3 regions of the Arthrobacter sp. NPDC058097 genome follow, and region 3 is predicted to be linked to each of the others. Evidence: riboswitches for the same ligand, from Rfam matches in the RefSeq annotation. Region 3 holds a riboswitch; each other region holds the start of a gene.
The links. Region 3 has a riboswitch for cyclic di-AMP ahead of ACFVTE_RS03670 (NlpC/P60 family protein). Riboswitches for the same ligand answer to the same signal wherever they lie in the genome.
Positions count from the first base shown of each region.

Region 1: linked by a shared signal. The riboswitch ahead of ACFVTE_RS15775 (M23 family metallopeptidase) and the one ahead of ACFVTE_RS03670 (NlpC/P60 family protein) in region 3 are both predicted to bind cyclic di-AMP.
Region 2: linked by a shared signal. The riboswitch ahead of ACFVTE_RS17740 (LysM peptidoglycan-binding domain-containing protein) and the one ahead of ACFVTE_RS03670 (NlpC/P60 family protein) in region 3 are both predicted to bind cyclic di-AMP.

Region 1 is NZ_JBHVSZ010000008.1:279,558-284,471, reverse strand. It holds gene serC (phosphoserine transaminase) at 1-760, opposite strand, end outside; gene ACFVTE_RS15780 (metal-dependent transcriptional regulator) at 1,105-1,800, shown strand; cyclic di-AMP (ydaO/yuaA leader) riboswitch at 2,011-2,253, shown strand; gene ACFVTE_RS15775 (M23 family metallopeptidase) at 2,265-3,089, shown strand; cyclic di-AMP (ydaO/yuaA leader) riboswitch at 3,202-3,395, shown strand; gene ACFVTE_RS15770 (C40 family peptidase) at 3,448-4,158, shown strand; gene ACFVTE_RS15765 (NlpC/P60 family protein) at 4,261-4,914, shown strand, end outside.
Region 2 is NZ_JBHVSZ010000010.1:136,736-141,649, reverse strand. It holds gene ACFVTE_RS17750 (purine-cytosine permease family protein) at 1-498, opposite strand, end outside; gene ACFVTE_RS17745 (YybH family protein) at 495-920, opposite strand; gene ACFVTE_RS17740 (LysM peptidoglycan-binding domain-containing protein) at 1,167-2,132, opposite strand; cyclic di-AMP (ydaO/yuaA leader) riboswitch at 2,136-2,336, opposite strand; gene ACFVTE_RS17735 (NAD(P)(+) transhydrogenase (Re/Si-specific) subunit beta) at 2,447-3,820, opposite strand; gene ACFVTE_RS17730 (NAD(P) transhydrogenase subunit alpha) at 3,817-4,167, opposite strand; gene ACFVTE_RS17725 (Re/Si-specific NAD(P)(+) transhydrogenase subunit alpha) at 4,167-4,914, opposite strand, start outside.
Region 3 is NZ_JBHVSZ010000001.1:774,477-779,390, reverse strand. It holds gene ACFVTE_RS03675 (GGDEF domain-containing protein) at 38-1,177, shown strand; gene ACFVTE_RS03670 (NlpC/P60 family protein) at 1,429-2,178, opposite strand; cyclic di-AMP (ydaO/yuaA leader) riboswitch at 2,182-2,383, opposite strand; gene ACFVTE_RS03665 (SulP family inorganic anion transporter) at 2,528-4,030, opposite strand; gene ACFVTE_RS03660 (GTP pyrophosphokinase family protein) at 4,037-4,914, opposite strand, start outside.

The sequences.
Region 1 (4,914 bases), on a different contig from region 3:
ACAGTGACGGGGTGTTGTACGTCTGGTTCAGCTTGGAGTTGTCGATGGCGGTCTTCAGGTCCAGGAAGTCCGGGATCCAGCGTCCGCTGGCCTTGACGCGCTCGGCCCGCTCCAGCGCTGCCGGGGAGAAGAGGCCCAGCCACAGCCCGCCGTCGGAGGCGAAGTTCTTCTGCGGGGCGAAGTAGTAGACGTCCGTCTGGGACACATCGACGTCGAGGCCGCCGGCTGCCGAAGTTGCGTCGACCAGCACCAGTGCGCCCTCATCGGCGCCGTTGACCCGCTGGACGGGCGCGGCAACACCGGTTGAGGTCTCGTTCTGCGGCCAGGCGTACACGTCAACGCCGGCCTCGGCCCTGGGGGCCGGGCAGGTGCCGGGCTCGGACTTGATGATGGAGGATTCGGCAAGGAACGGCGCCTTGTTCGTGGCCGCGGCAAACTTGGAGCCGAACTCGCCGAAGGACAGGTGCTGTGCCTTCTCTTCCACCAGACCGAAGCTGGCAACGTCCCAGAATGCGGTGGAACCGCCGACGCCGAGGACCACTTCGTAGCCTTCGGGGGCACGGAAGAAGGTGCTGAGGCCTTCGCGGACGGAACCTACGAGGTTCTTCACGGGGGCCTGGCGGTGCGAGGTGCCAAGGAGCGTCGTGGCTGCTGCGGAGAGTGCCTCGATCTGCTCGGGCCTGACCTTGGAGGGACCGGCGCCGAACCGTCCGTCCTTGGGCAGGAGGTTTGCGGGAATAGTGATGCTGGTGTCGCTCACAATGGCTCCAATTTTCGGCATGGAAAGTGCGGTTCGGCTGGGTCGGGGCGATGGCCAGCAGGCAACCATGACCGCCACGAAACCCTCCTTATTCTGCCCGAAGCGCGGATACCGCGGGAACACGCCCCCGTCATAGTCCAGTCATTGAGATGGTGCCCGTCACAGGCCGGCGAATTATCCGGACTAATTCAAAATAGGCTAAGCTGGCACTGGACGTACGGGCAGACAGCCGGTGCTGCGCCGCCGTCATACAGGACCGCCGCTGCAGCTTGCCGGATCCCGGTGCGACGGGCCCGCGGTACGGTGGGACGGACACAAATACTGTGCTCGAGGAGCTGAGCTGAATGACGGATCTGATCGACACCACGGAGATGTACCTTCGCACCATTCTGGAGCTGGAGGAAGAGAACATCGTGGCGCTTCGGGCACGCATCGCCGAACGCCTCCGCCACTCGGGCCCCACTGTCTCGCAGACCATCGGCCGGATGGAACGCGACGGCCTCGTCGTCGTCTCCGGTGACCGCCACCTGGAACTGACCGAAGTGGGCCGGAAGCGCGCCACCGAGGTGATGCGCAAGCACCGGCTCGCCGAGCGCCTCCTCGCCGACGTCATCGGCCTTGACTGGGCCTACGTCCACGACGAGGCCTGCCGGTGGGAACACGTCATGAGTGAGCGCGTGGAGCGCAGGATCTACGAAATGCTCGGCCACCCCACCGAATCTCCCTATGGCAACCCGATTCCCGGCCTGGCAGCACTCGGCGGGCAGCCTGCCCGTCCGTTCTCCGACGGCGTGGTGAACCTGCTCGACGCCATGACCGGCTACGGCCCCGAATCCAAGGTCACCGTCAGCCGCCTGGCAGAACCCATCCAGGTGGAGCCGGAGCTGCTGCTCCAGCTGGATGAAGGCGGGATCCGGCCCGGCGCCGCCGTCTCGCTCGAACGCGTGGGGGAGTACATCTCTGTCCGCGTACCCGGGTTCGAGGGCGCCCTTGAGCTGCCGCCGGAAGTTGCTGCGCACGTCTTCGTGAGCCTGGACTAGTTCCCCTGGGGCGCCTCCCTGCTGTCCCTTGCCGGGGGTCCCTTGACGCGGGCGGTAGGCGACTGAGTGGCGAAGCGGGGCGGAAGCCACAGCCTGTCTGACATCTGCAGGCAGGATGACCTACCACTTTTGCACAATGAATATAACGGAATTATTACCGTGCTCTTTAATCGCCTATAGTTAAACGGCAACGCCGATACAAAAGCGTTACCTGATCTGGAGCCGAACCCTGCCAGCAGATCAGCAGCACGAGTCACCCACTGGCAGGGGCGGGGGAACCACAACCGGCTGTTTCGAACAGCCTTGGGGTGAAGTCCGCAGCAGCAAGTCTTTTCCGCCTAAGGAATCCTCCCGGGATACCCCTGTGCCGGAACGGCTTGTTATGGCGGACCGGGTCTGAACTCTCTGACCCGAATCCGACAGCTAACTTCGCAGGCTATCCAGAGAGGAAACAGTACTTGTCCATGCAGAATGCCCGGGGCCGCCGCCGCGCGACTGGTCCCGCTCCGGAGCCGCGCCTTGCGGAGGCCGCCGCCGCGGACCGTCCCCGGGACGCCCAGCGCGAAGCGCGCCGCCGCCGGAGGGGTCCGTTCCGGCAGGTTACGGATTTCGCCTCGGCCAGTGGCGTCGGGCAGAAAGCCGGCGTTGCCCTTGCGGCTACCGGCCTCCTGCTGACTGTTACTGTCCCCGCCACCAGTCCTGTCCTCGCTGCCGGCGAGCAGCAGGGAGCGGCGTCTGCTTCCGCTGCCTCACCGGCCCAGCCGAAGGTTTCGGCGGAGGCGGCAGCAAAGATCGACTTCAGCCGCACGTCCGTCTCCACCACCGGTGACCCGGACGGAAAGCTAAAGCAGCTCCTGAGTGCCCAGTCGGCCGGCAGCATCAGCCGTGCGGCCTCGGCGGGCACCCTGGGCGGGCCGCTGACCACGCTGGTCAAGTCCTCGCCGTTCGGTTACCGGGTCAGCCCGATCACCGGCGGCGCCGGCGAGTTCCACCGCGGCCAGGACTTCGCTGCACAGTGCGGCACCGAGGTGCTTGCCGCGGCCAGCGGCAAGGTCACCTTCTCGGGCTGGCACCCGTACGGCGGAGGCAACCGCGTGGTGATCGATCACGGCAATGGCCTGGAGACCACGTACAACCACCTGTCGTCCTCCAGCGTCCAGGTTGGCCAGAAGGTCACCCGGGGCGAAGTTATCGCCCTCAGCGGGACCACAGGCGCCTCCACCGGCTGCCACCTCCACTTCGAGGTGATGGTCAACGGGGACGTCGTTGATCCCACCGGCTGGCTCTGAGCCAAGTCGAGTGAGCACTCTCATTCCTGTGACACGCCGTGACCTGAATGTGACATTGGCTCCGAACTGCTGTACCGTCTAAACCGCGTCAACTTTTCCGAAGTTGACGCTCTTGAGTGGATTGCCTAACTCTGCCACCGCTCAAGGTCCGTTCGCATTACATCGTCTGGCAGGGGCGGGGGAACCAATTTTGGTCTTCGCAAGAAGACCTTGGGGTTAAGTCGCAAAGCTTCCCAGGAAGCGGAGCGGCCGGGTGACTCCCATCCGAATCCGACAGCTCACCTCGCAGGCATTGGGAGAGGCTACCTTCGTGTCTTCACGCCACAATGCCGCGCGCCACCGCGCGCAAACGGTTCGTATGAACCCGTTGGACTCCGTGTCCAAGGCGGTTAGCGCCAATGCCGGCACAGTAGGTCGCCAGGCAGCTGTTATCGCAGCTGCTTCAGGACTCATCCTGAGCGTTGGCATGCCTGCCAACGCGGCCGACGCCAACATTGGTGTTTCCGCCTCCTCGGAGACCGGATCACAGGCCGCGCAGCTTGCTGTGACCGCCGCACCCACCGCCACTGTCTCCTTCGAGCGTCCTGCCGTCACAACAGTGGCAGCCCCGGTCGCCGAAACCATCGCTCCGCAGTCGAACGATGAGAGCCAGACGGCCACCGCAGGCCAGGCCAGCGACGAGAGCGCCGGTGCGGCCCAGGCCGTCACCGCCAAGTCCACCGATGGTGCGGCCTCCGCCGCAGCTTCCGGACTGGCAGCAATCGCGTACACCGGCATCGGCAGCCCCTACGTCTGGGGCGGCACCACCCCCAGTGGCTGGGACTGCTCCGGCTTCACCCAGTGGGTTTACGCACAGGCAGGCATCAGCATTCCCCGCGTCAACGCGTGGAACGCCATGAAGCCCACCTCCACGCCTGCTCCCGGTGACCTGGTCATGCAGAACGGCGGCGCCCACGTGGGCATCTACGTCGGCAACGGCATGATGATCAGCGCGCTGAACCCTTCGCAGGGCACTCTCCTGCACGCGGTGTCCGCTACGGGCACGTCCGCTTTTTACACCCTTCGCTAAGAATCCGATTCGAGGCGGGCCGGCTTACCCCCAAGATGCCGGCGCGTCGATAACCCACGTCCTGCTACCGCGGTCCGTGGAACACGAAAGAGAGAAATTTTAATGACTACACGTGCGACCATTGCACGGCACCGCGCCGAGGTCACCAAGACCAGCTCGCTGGCTGTCATTGCCAAGGCCGTCGGCGACAACGCCGGTGGCATGGGCCGCCAGGCCGCAGTTATCGCTGCTGCTTCCGGTCTTGTCCTGACCAGCGGCATCGCCGCCAACGCTGCTGAGACCAACGTTCAGCGCGAATCCGCTCCGGCTTCCACGCTGGAAGTCCAGTCCGCTGCGGCGCCGGCCACCATCTCGGCCGCTTCCAGCATCGCCATCTCCTATGAGAAGCCTGCTGTCTCCACCACCCCGGCTCCCGTCGTCGAGGCCCCGAAGCCTGTTGTCAAGGTCCAGGAAGCCGCTCCCGCCGAAGAGGCTGCTCCGGTTGCTGAAGCCGCGCCGGCTGTCCAGGCTACCGCCGCCGTCCAGACCGCTGCCCCGGCAGCGCCGAAGACCACTGCCGCCAGCGGCAAGGGTGCTGCCATCGCCGCTGCTGCCTACGCGCAGCTGGGCGTCTCCCAGGACTGCACCGCGCTGGCCACCAACGCACTCGCCGCCGTGGGCATCCACTACCACGGCTGGCCGGCAGGCTACCTGTCCCTCGGCCGCACCGTGAGCGCTGCTGAAGCTCAGCCGGGCGACCTCGCCTACTACCAGAAC
Region 2 (4,914 bases), on a different contig from region 3:
CCCATAGATGCACACGGTGAGGATCAGGACAGCAAAGACGCCGTAGGCGAGGCTTAGCGTCACGGCGTTTTGGGGCAGCCCGACCAGGCGGTTCGCGCCCCCTACCAGCGCGTCCCCTGAGCTCCACACGGAGATGGAGAAGAAAGCGAACGCGGTCAGGAGTGACAGGAAGGACCCCACGACACGGCCGTGCACGCCCAGGTGCCCGGAGGACGAGACGGCATTGTTCATCCCATTGGTCGGGCCGAAAACAGCCATCGGGCACAGAATCAGGCCGCCGACGACGACGCCCAGGACAGTGGCCAGCAGTGCGTCCTTGAAGGACAGCCCAAAGAGAATGGGAAAGGATCCCAGGACTACCGTGGCGAACGTGTTTGCACCACCGAACACCAGCCGGAAGAGGTCCAGCGGTTTCGCCGTCCTGTCGGCAGCGGGAATCGGTTCGATGCCGTGCTTTTCGACTTCGGTCACTGCAGGGGCTTTGGAATCGTTGGTCATGAGATCGCCTTCTGGCTGGCAGGCGCCGGAGAAAGATGCTCGTGGACGGCGAGCACGCTGCCTGTCTTCGTCCTGGTGAAAATGATGGTCTCCCTCTCGTGAAGGGTTTCTTTGGTGCCGGCAACGTCGATCACGGTTTCGACATCGTGGCTGAACACGGCGCTGTCGCCGGCGATCTGAATGTACGCGTTGGAGCTGGCGCATTCTGCAACCCGCCAGCCGTCCTCCACCCAGTTCTGCCACAGGTCGCGGTATTCCCCGCGCGAGGTGAGGCGGTTCGGTTCGGAATGGAAGATGAAGGTCGCATCGGGCGCGAAGCAGTCGAAGTACCCGTCTGTATCGGTGGCCGCGAAGGCGGTCATCAGCTTCTTCGCTGCTGCCTCAATCTCGGCGGTGGTCATGGCGGTGGTGATCAGGTCCACGGGAACTCACTCTCGGCGGTGCTTGCAAATGCTTCAGCCGTGACGTGCTCCAGCTCACATCCGGTCAGGCTGCCAGTAAACCCGACATGGTATCCAGCGGTCAACAATTGTTGCTTGACAGTGACTTTTGTTTCGCGCGCGCCGGCACCCGGCAGCCGGCAGCTACTGAAACGCAACAGCGGCGGGTGCCTATGCACCCGCCGCTGTTGTTTGAACCGCCCCGCCTGTGAGGCGTCTGCGCTCTGTCTATGCGTTGACCCGCACGTAAGTGGAGCCGGTGAGCCAGGAGGCCGGGTGCACGATGGTTTCGTTGACACCGTTCATGCCGCTGCTGATCGCCTGGCCACCGCCGATGTACACGCCGACGTGTCCGCCGCTGATCATCAGGTCCCCGGGCTGCGGGGACGAAACGGGTGTGCCGTACTGGTAGAACTGCGCGGGCGCGAGGTCGCCGACGGACTTGCCGACGGACCGCAGGGCCTGTTCCACCAGGACGGTGCAGTCCTGGGTGGCACCGAGCTGCGCCCGGGCCGAGGCCACAATGGCCGCGCCCACGCCGCTGGCTGCCGGGGTGGTTGCCGGGGTGGTTGCCGCTGCCGGGGTAATTGACGCGGAGGCGTTGTAGATTCCCATGCCGGTGGGCTGGGGGGCCGCCGGGGCCGCCGGGGCTGCCGGAACAGCCGGAGCCGCGGGAACCTCGGGCACTGCGGGTGCTGCCGGCGCTGCAGGTACTGCGGGGGCTGCAGCAGCGCCGGGTCCCGGAATGAGGATCTGGTCGCCGGGGTAAATGACCGAGGCCAGGGTCAGGCCGTTCTCTGCGAGCAACGCATCGAGACTGACGCCGTGGCGTGCCGCGATGGCGCCCAAGGTATCACCGGGCACTACGGTGTGCGATGCTCCGGCCACAGCAGATCCGGCGTCTGCCGGTGCGGCCTGGGCCGGTGCGGCGAGCGCCTGGCCGGCGACTGACTGCACGGCAGCTCCGGCCGGGGCCGTGGCGGACTGGGCGGCGCCGGCCGGAGTCTCTGGCGCGTAAGCACCTGCGTGGGCAGGTGCCCCGGCACCGAAGAGGAGACCGGAAGCGACGGCGGCCGCGGCCGCCGGCTTGGCGACCGAGGCGGCATTGGACTTCAGCGAATACTGCAGGCCCTGCAGGGCGATGGACGTCGTCGGGGTGGCGCGATGGCGCGCGGGCGTGGACTTACGTGACATGGTGATGTGCCTCTCCCATGCCTGCGGGGTTAGCTGTCGGGTTCGGGTGGGAGTCACCCGGTCCTGCCCGCTGCTGGGCGGTGCGTCTGGACTTAACCCCTAGGCCTTGATGCGCAAGGCCGGTACTAACGTGGTTCCCCCGTCCCTGCCAGTTGTCATTGCGAACGGATCCCGGTCAGTGGCAGGGCTCGGCATTCTGCCCGGGAATGCCCTGAGCGGAACCAGGGCACCGGCCGAGGTTATCGCACCTCGGCACCAAAAGTCACATTTCGGTAACGGCTGCCGTCTGGAAGAAGGTTAGAGAAAGCAACACCCTACAGGGCCTTCACCGCACCCAGCACCTTGGTCAGGGATTCCTTGGCATCGCCAAACAGCAGCGTGGTCTGCGGCTCGAACATAAGGTCGTTCTCGATCCCGGCGAACCCTGGCCGCATGGAGCGCTTGAGGAAGACCACCTGGCGCGCGTCCGCCACCTCGAGGATCGGCATCCCGTAGATGGGCGAGCCGGCGGTGGTCTTCGCGGCGGGGTTCACCACGTCGTTCGCGCCCACCACCAGCGCGACGTCGGCGGTGCGGAATTCGGAGTTGATCTCGCCCATTTCCTTGAGTGATTCGTAGGGCACATTGGCCTCGGCGAGGAGCACGTTCATGTGCCCGGGCATGCGGCCCGCCACGGGATGGATGGCGAAGTCCACCCTGATTCCCCGGGTTTCCAATGCCTGCGCCAGCTCGGCAGCGGTGTGCTGTCCCTGCGCCACGGCCAGCCCGTAGCCGGGAACGATGATCACGCGCTGCGCGTAGCCGAGCAGCACCGCCACGTCCTCCGGGCTGGACGAGCGGACCGGACGGTCGCTGACGGCGGTGGATCCCGCCGTCGAACCTCCCCGGAACGCGCCGAACAGGATGCCGGCCACACTGCGGCCCATGGCCGCGGCCATCGCGCGGGTGAGGATGGTGCCCGACGCGCCCACCAGCGTCCCGGCCACCACCAGGAGCACGTTCCCCAGCACCAGTCCGGACGCGGCAACTGCGAGGCCGGTGAACGCGTTGAGGAGGGAGATGACGATCGGCACGTCGGCGCCGCCCACCGGCAACACGAGCAGCACGCCGGCCACCAGGCCCAGCAGCAGGAGCAGCAGCGCCAGCACGAGCGACCCGCCCAGCACGACGGCGGCCGCGGCACCGACGGCGGCGAGCAGCACCGCCCCCATGAGCACCGGCAGCCCGGGGAACACCACGGGGCGGGTGGTCATGAGCTCCTGCAGCTTCGCGAACGTCACGGCTGAGCCGGCGAAGGAGACTGCCCCGACCAGCAGGGTGAAGACGACGGCGACGCGCACCCAGGCGTCCTCCGCATGCGGCAGTTCCAGCAGCGCAACGAGTGCGGCCGCGCCGCCGCCCACCCCGTTGAACAGGGCAACGAGCTGCGGCATCTGGGTCATCTTGACGCGTCTGGCCACGGGGGCGGCCACACCGGAGCCCACGGCGATGGCGCCGAGGATCAGGGGGACGTTGTCCAGCCGGGTTGAGAAAAAGACGGTGACGACGGCGATCAGCGCACCAAACGCGCCGATGAGGTTGCCGCGGCGGGCGGTGCGCGGCGAGTTCAGGCCCTTCAGCGCCAGGATGAAGAAGACGGCCGCCGCGAGGTAGAGCAGGGCGGTGACGTTGGCGTCGAGGAGGGTCACCGCTTGGCCTCCTTGTTCTCCCTGGTTTCACTCTGGGTTTCATTCGGGGCAGCTTTGGCCGGTTGATCCGGTTTGCGGCCGCGGAACATCTCGAGCATGCGGTCGGTCACGACGAAGCCGCCCACCAGGTTCGCCGTGGCAAGAACGACGGCGAGCAGCGCCACCGCCAGGACCCAGGGGTGCGTGGCCTGGCCGGCGACGATGATGGCGCCCACCAGGATGATCCCGTGGATCGCGTTCGCGCCGGACATCAGGGGCGTGTGCAGCGTGCTGGACACCTTGGAGACCACTTCGAAGCCGACAAACACCGCCAGCACGGTGATGGTCAGCAGGCTGATGCCGTCCATCAGACCACCCCTTCGTTCTCCGACGCCTTCACTGGAGTATTGGCCATCTCGTCTGCGAGGTCGTTGTCCGTCTCCCCGGCGAGCGCCGCGAGCGCTTCCGCCGTCGGCGGATGCCGCACCACGCCGTCGTGCGTCAGGCAGGCACCCGCTATCACGTCGTCGTCGAAGTCGGGGACGACCGTCCCGTCCACGGTCATCAGGGCCAGCAGGTTGGCCACGTTTTTGGCGTACAGCCGGGAGGCGTCCGTGGGCATGGCGGACGGCGCGTCCTTGAGGCCTACGACGGCGACGGTCCCCTTGCCGTCGGCGGTGGGGACGTGGATGTCCCGGCCAGGGACGGACCCCTCGACGTTGCCGCCGGACTCCGCGGCCAGGTCGACGACGACCGATCCCGGGCGCATGCCCTGCACCATCTCACGGGTCACCAGGAGCGGGGCGTGCCTGCCGGGCACGGCCGCCGTCGTGATCAGCACGTCGGCATCGGCGACGTGCGGCGCCAGCAGCTGGCGCTGCAGGGCGCCGCGGTCGGCGCTGAGCTCCCGGGCGTACCCGCCGGCTGCCTCGGCCGTCTCGAGGTCCAGTTTGATGAAGGTCCCGCCCATGGACGTGACTTCTTCGGCGGAGGACGGCCGGATGTCGTTGGCGGAGACGCGCGCGCCGAGCCGCTTCGCCGTGCCGATCGCCTGCAGCCCGGCCACGCCGACCCCGAGCACCAGCACCTTCGCGGGCGGGACGGTTCCGGCGGCG
Region 3 (4,914 bases):
TACTGGATTGCACTGGATCGGCATTCAAGGGGACGGAATGATCCTAGACACGGCAACACTGCGGGTTGCCTTCGCGGCGATGGCCCTGGTCCTGGCGCTGCTGTTCTACTTTTCAACGTTCCGCAGCACCCGCTCGCCCTACAGCGCCTGGTGGTGCGCCGCCCTGCTGCTGTTCCTCTCCGGCTCGGCATCCTTCCTGCTCAACGGCACGCCGCAACAGGTCTGGGCCAACCCGCTGGGCAACTTCCTGCTCGTGTCCGGCGCGGCAAGTGTCTGGGCGGGGGCTCGTTCCCTCCGGAACCTGAAGTACAACCTGTGGCTGTCCGTGGCGCTGCCCGTCACCGCCGGCGCCGCAGCCGGTGTCGACAGCCCGGGATCCAACACGTGGGCCGGCGGTGCAGTTTTCCTGGCGTCCATGGCCGTGCTTATCGGGCTGGCTTCGCACGAATTGTGGCGGCTTGAACCCGGCTACTCCCGGGTGCGGATCCCCATGGCCATCGCGGCCGGGGGGGTGGCCTTCTTCTACTCGTGCCGCCTGGTGGTGTTCCTGATCCAGGGGCCAAACGGTGCCGTTTTCACAACCTACTTCGGGTCCGCGGTGACCACCATGGTCACCATGGTGCTGCTGGTGGTGGTTTCCTTCAGCATGGCGGGGCTGAGCACCGAGCAGCAGACCCGGGCGCTGCGGACGGTCGCCACCCAGGACGGGCTCACGGGCCTGCTTAACCGCGGCGCCTTCCTGGAGGCGGCGGCCGGAGAGCTGGAACGCAGCAGGACCGCCAACAGCGGCGGCTCGCTGATCCTCGCCGACCTGGACCACTTCAAGTCGGTCAATGACACTTTCGGCCACGCGGCCGGAGACCTGGCGCTGCAGGCGTTTGCCGAGGCGTGCAGCGCATCGGTCCGGTCCACGGATGTCGCGGGGCGCTACGGAGGCGAGGAGTTCATCCTCCTGCTTCCCGGGGCCGGCCCCAAGAGCGCCGAAATTATCGCGGGTGAAATCAGCAGGAGGCTGGCGGAGCAGCACATTCCGGAGCTGTTGCGGATGCCGACCGTCAGCTACGGCATTTCCACCTACAATGCGGGGACGGCCGACCTCGACGAGGTGATCGCGGCCGCTGACGTTGCCTTGTATGAAGCCAAATCGCAGGGGCGGAACCGCACAGTGAGGGGCTGAAATGGAGCCGGCGCCCGCTTAGAGCAGGCGCCCTGTCCTTAAACGCAGGCACCGGATCCGGAATGCATGGGGGACAATCCGGACCCGGTGATCCTGACTCGCAGCCGGAGACTACGGTCTTTCATCAGGCATAGCCAGTGTGTTCCGCCATCCTTGTAGAAAGGTGGGAGCACCTTGGGGGGTGGCCGTGTTCCGCCGCCCCCAAGGCAGCGGAACACGGCGGTTTTTCAGTTCTTCCAGCCGCGCGTCTGCTAGGCCGCGCGCACGAACGTGACGGGGCCCGTGGCGGTGAGCCAGGACAGCGGGTGGGCCATGGTGGCGTTGATGCCGTTCATGCCGCCGCTGATGACCTTGCCGCCGCCGGCGTAGATGGCTACGTGGCCGGACTGGACCACCATGTCGCCGGGCTGCGGGGTGGAGACCACCTTGCCGTGGGCCAGGAACTGCATCGGCGCGAGGTCACCCACACGGATGCCGGCGGCGCCGAGGGCCTTCTCCACCATGGCGGTGCAGTCCTGCGTGATGCCGATCTGGGAGTAGGCCGAGGCCAGCATGGCCGCGTTGACGCCTGCGGCAGCCTTGACGGCAGCCTTGACGGGTGCCTTCGGGGCGGGGGCCGCGGCCTTGACGGTGATCTTCGGTGCGGGCGCGGCCGGCGCGGGAGCCACAGCCTTAACGGCGACCTTCGGTGCGGGAGCGGCAGCGACGGGGGCCGCGGCCTTCTCGACTGCCGGCTTTGCTGCCGGCGTTGCAGCGGCGGGTACTGCCACCGCTGGAGCGGGTGCGGACTGAACCGCGGGGCGCTCAAAGTTGATCTTGACGCTGGAGGCGGCGTTCAGGGGAGCCTGGACCTGGCCGGCCGTCGCGAAGACGCCGGAGGGAGCTTGGGCCTGCTGGGCCGGAGTGTTGGCGGCGTTGGCCGCGACGGTGCCGGTGAAAGCCAGGCCGGATGCTGCAAGGATGGCCGCAGCACGGCGGCCAGAAATAAAGCGGAACGACATGAAGAAGCCTCTCCCGATGCCTGCGAGGTGAGCTGTCGGATTCGGATGGGAGGCACCCGGCCGCGGTCCTGAGCGTGGTCAGGAGCTGTGCGGCTTCACCCCAAGGCCTGCTTCAAGCAGGCCGAAAAGTGGTTTCCCCGTCTCTGCCGGACATGGGTCTACGGTTGGTTCCTCGGGCTGCGGCAGAGTTAGGCAATCAGCGCGGGAGTGCCTCATCGGTGAAAAAGGCACGTTTTCCACCGTACGGGAGGCTTCGTCCAATGTCACATTCAGGTAACGGGACCGTGTCGTTCACGACATGTTCGCCCGCGTCATGTATGGGTTCGGGGTTTGATTTGTGTGGTGAACCTCACTCTGCGGCGTTGAGTTTGCCGGCGAGCCGTTCCCGCATCTGGATGCTGGCGGAGTTAAGGCCGACCAGTTCCACCTCGCGGCCGTGCCTGCGGTATTTCTCCGTGACAGAGTCCAGCGCGGCGATGGTGGAGGCATCCCACAGGTGGGAGGCGTGCAGGTCGATTACCACGCTGTCGATGTCCGGCTCGGAGTCGCGGGCGTAGTCGAACTGCGTGTACAGGTCGTTTGAGGAGGCGAAGAACAGCTCGCCGTCCACCGTGTAGGTGGCCACCGTCCGGCCGTTGAGCTCCACTTCCGTCCGCTCCACGGTGGCGAAATGGGCCACTCGGCGGGCGAACATCGCCATCGCTGCCAGCACCCCGACGCCGACGCCGATCGCCAGGTTGTGCGTGAGCACCACGGTGCCCACCGTGATCAGCATGACGGCGGTCTCCGACTTGGGCATCCGCTTCAACGTTGCCGGTGCAACGGAATGCCAGTCGAAGGTGATGGCCGAGACGAAGATCATCACCGCCACCAGCGCCGCCATGGGGATGAGGCCCACGATGTCGCCCAGGGTGACCACCAGCACCAGCAGGAAGGCGCCCGCGAGGAACGTGGATACCCGGCTCCGGGCGCCGGAGCCCTTGACGTTGATCATGGTCTGCCCGATCACGGCGCAGCCGCCCATGCCGCCCAGGAACCCGGTGACTATGTTGGCCACGCCCTGGCCCCAGGATTCGCGGGTCTTGTTGGAGCGGGTATCGGTGATGTCGTCCACGAGCTTGGCCGTCATCAGTGATTCCAGCAGCCCCACGAGCGCCATGGACAGCGAGAACGGGGCGATGGTCTGGAAGGTTTCCCACGTCAGGGGCACATTCGGGATGAACAGCGTGGGGAGGCTTGCCGGCAGCTGACCCTTGTCCTGGACGGTGGGGACATCGATCCCGGACACGACGGCGAGCACGGTCAGCAGGATGATGGCCACCAAAGGTGACGGCACCGCCGTCGTAATCCGGCGGAAGCCGACGACGATGAGCAGGCCGGCTGCGACCAGCGGATATACGGGCCAGGAAACCCCGATCAGTTCCGGCAGCTGTGCCATGAACACGAGGATGGCCAGCGCGTTCACGAAGCCCACCATCACTGAGCGCGGGATGAAGCGCATGAGCCGGGTGACGCCCAGGACGGCGAGCAGGATCTGGAACACCCCGGCGAGGATCACCGCGGCAATCAGGTGGTCCAGGCCGTGGCTGCGCATCAGCGGCGCGATCACCAGGGCGACGGCGCCCGTTGCGGCCGAGATCATGGCGGGCCGGCCGCCCACGAAGGAGATGGTGACGGCCATGGTGAAGGAGGCGAACAGCCCGATCCGGGGATCCACTCCGGCGATCACGGAGAAGGCGATGGCTTCCGGAATGAGGGCAAGGGCCACCACCAGTCCGGCGAGGGCCTCGGTCTTGAGGCGCCGCGGGGAACGGAGCGTGGCCCGGACGGACTGGAGCTGTTCGGGCTTCATGGAACTCTATTTCTTGGTCTGGCGGTAGCGCTCGATCTGCTTCAGCCGCCGCAGGAGGCTGTCGCGCCGCGGGTGGGGAACGGCATCGGGCGCCTCGGCGGTGAGGTCGATGTGTTTGGTGCCGTACTGCCAGAGCAGGAGGTCATCCAGGAGGCGGTCCGGGCCGGGGGAATAGCGGTGGTCCAGGGCCCTGCGGACCTCGGTGATCCGGTTGGCGCTGAGCAGCCCGGCAAGCTGCACTGTCTGCTTGAGTCCGTGGGCCGCCAGGAGTTCGGCCGCCCATCCCCAGTCATCATCTACTTTACGGTCTACGTGCGGAAGCAGGGTGCGCCAGACGTCGCGGATGCGGTTGGGGGTGAGCTGGGCCGCACCCTCGCCGTCCACGTCCCAGTAGCTGCGGACCTCCTCGTAGCGTTCATGGAGGTCGGCGAAGGCGCTCTCCACGGTCTCCAGCATGGCGGCGGTGGCGGTGAACTGGCGGTCGAAGTGCGGTGTCCAGGCGCGCGGGTCCTCGGCCTTGAACCGGATGTCGTGCTCGATCTCGCTCCAGGCATGCGCGAAGACGGTGCGGATCTGGCATTCGAAGAAGTAGCTGCCGTTGGGCGCGACCTCGGGGTTGAACACCTGCTGGTAGTTCTTCACGACGTCGTTCTGGATGGTGCGCAGGATCAGGTGCCGGCTGGAGTAGCCGTAGGTTCCGGACTCGATGGAGCCGATGTCCTTTTCGCGGTCCCCGCGGCAGTCGAAGAGGTTCCGCTGGCGCTTGATCAGGTTGGCCACGAGGGCGTTCTCCGCCGGCAGCTTGGTGATGACGCGCACGCCCACCATGTCGTTGAGGGTCCGGAAGGGGTCCGGGAACTTCAGGAGCCTTGGTCCGCCCGGCT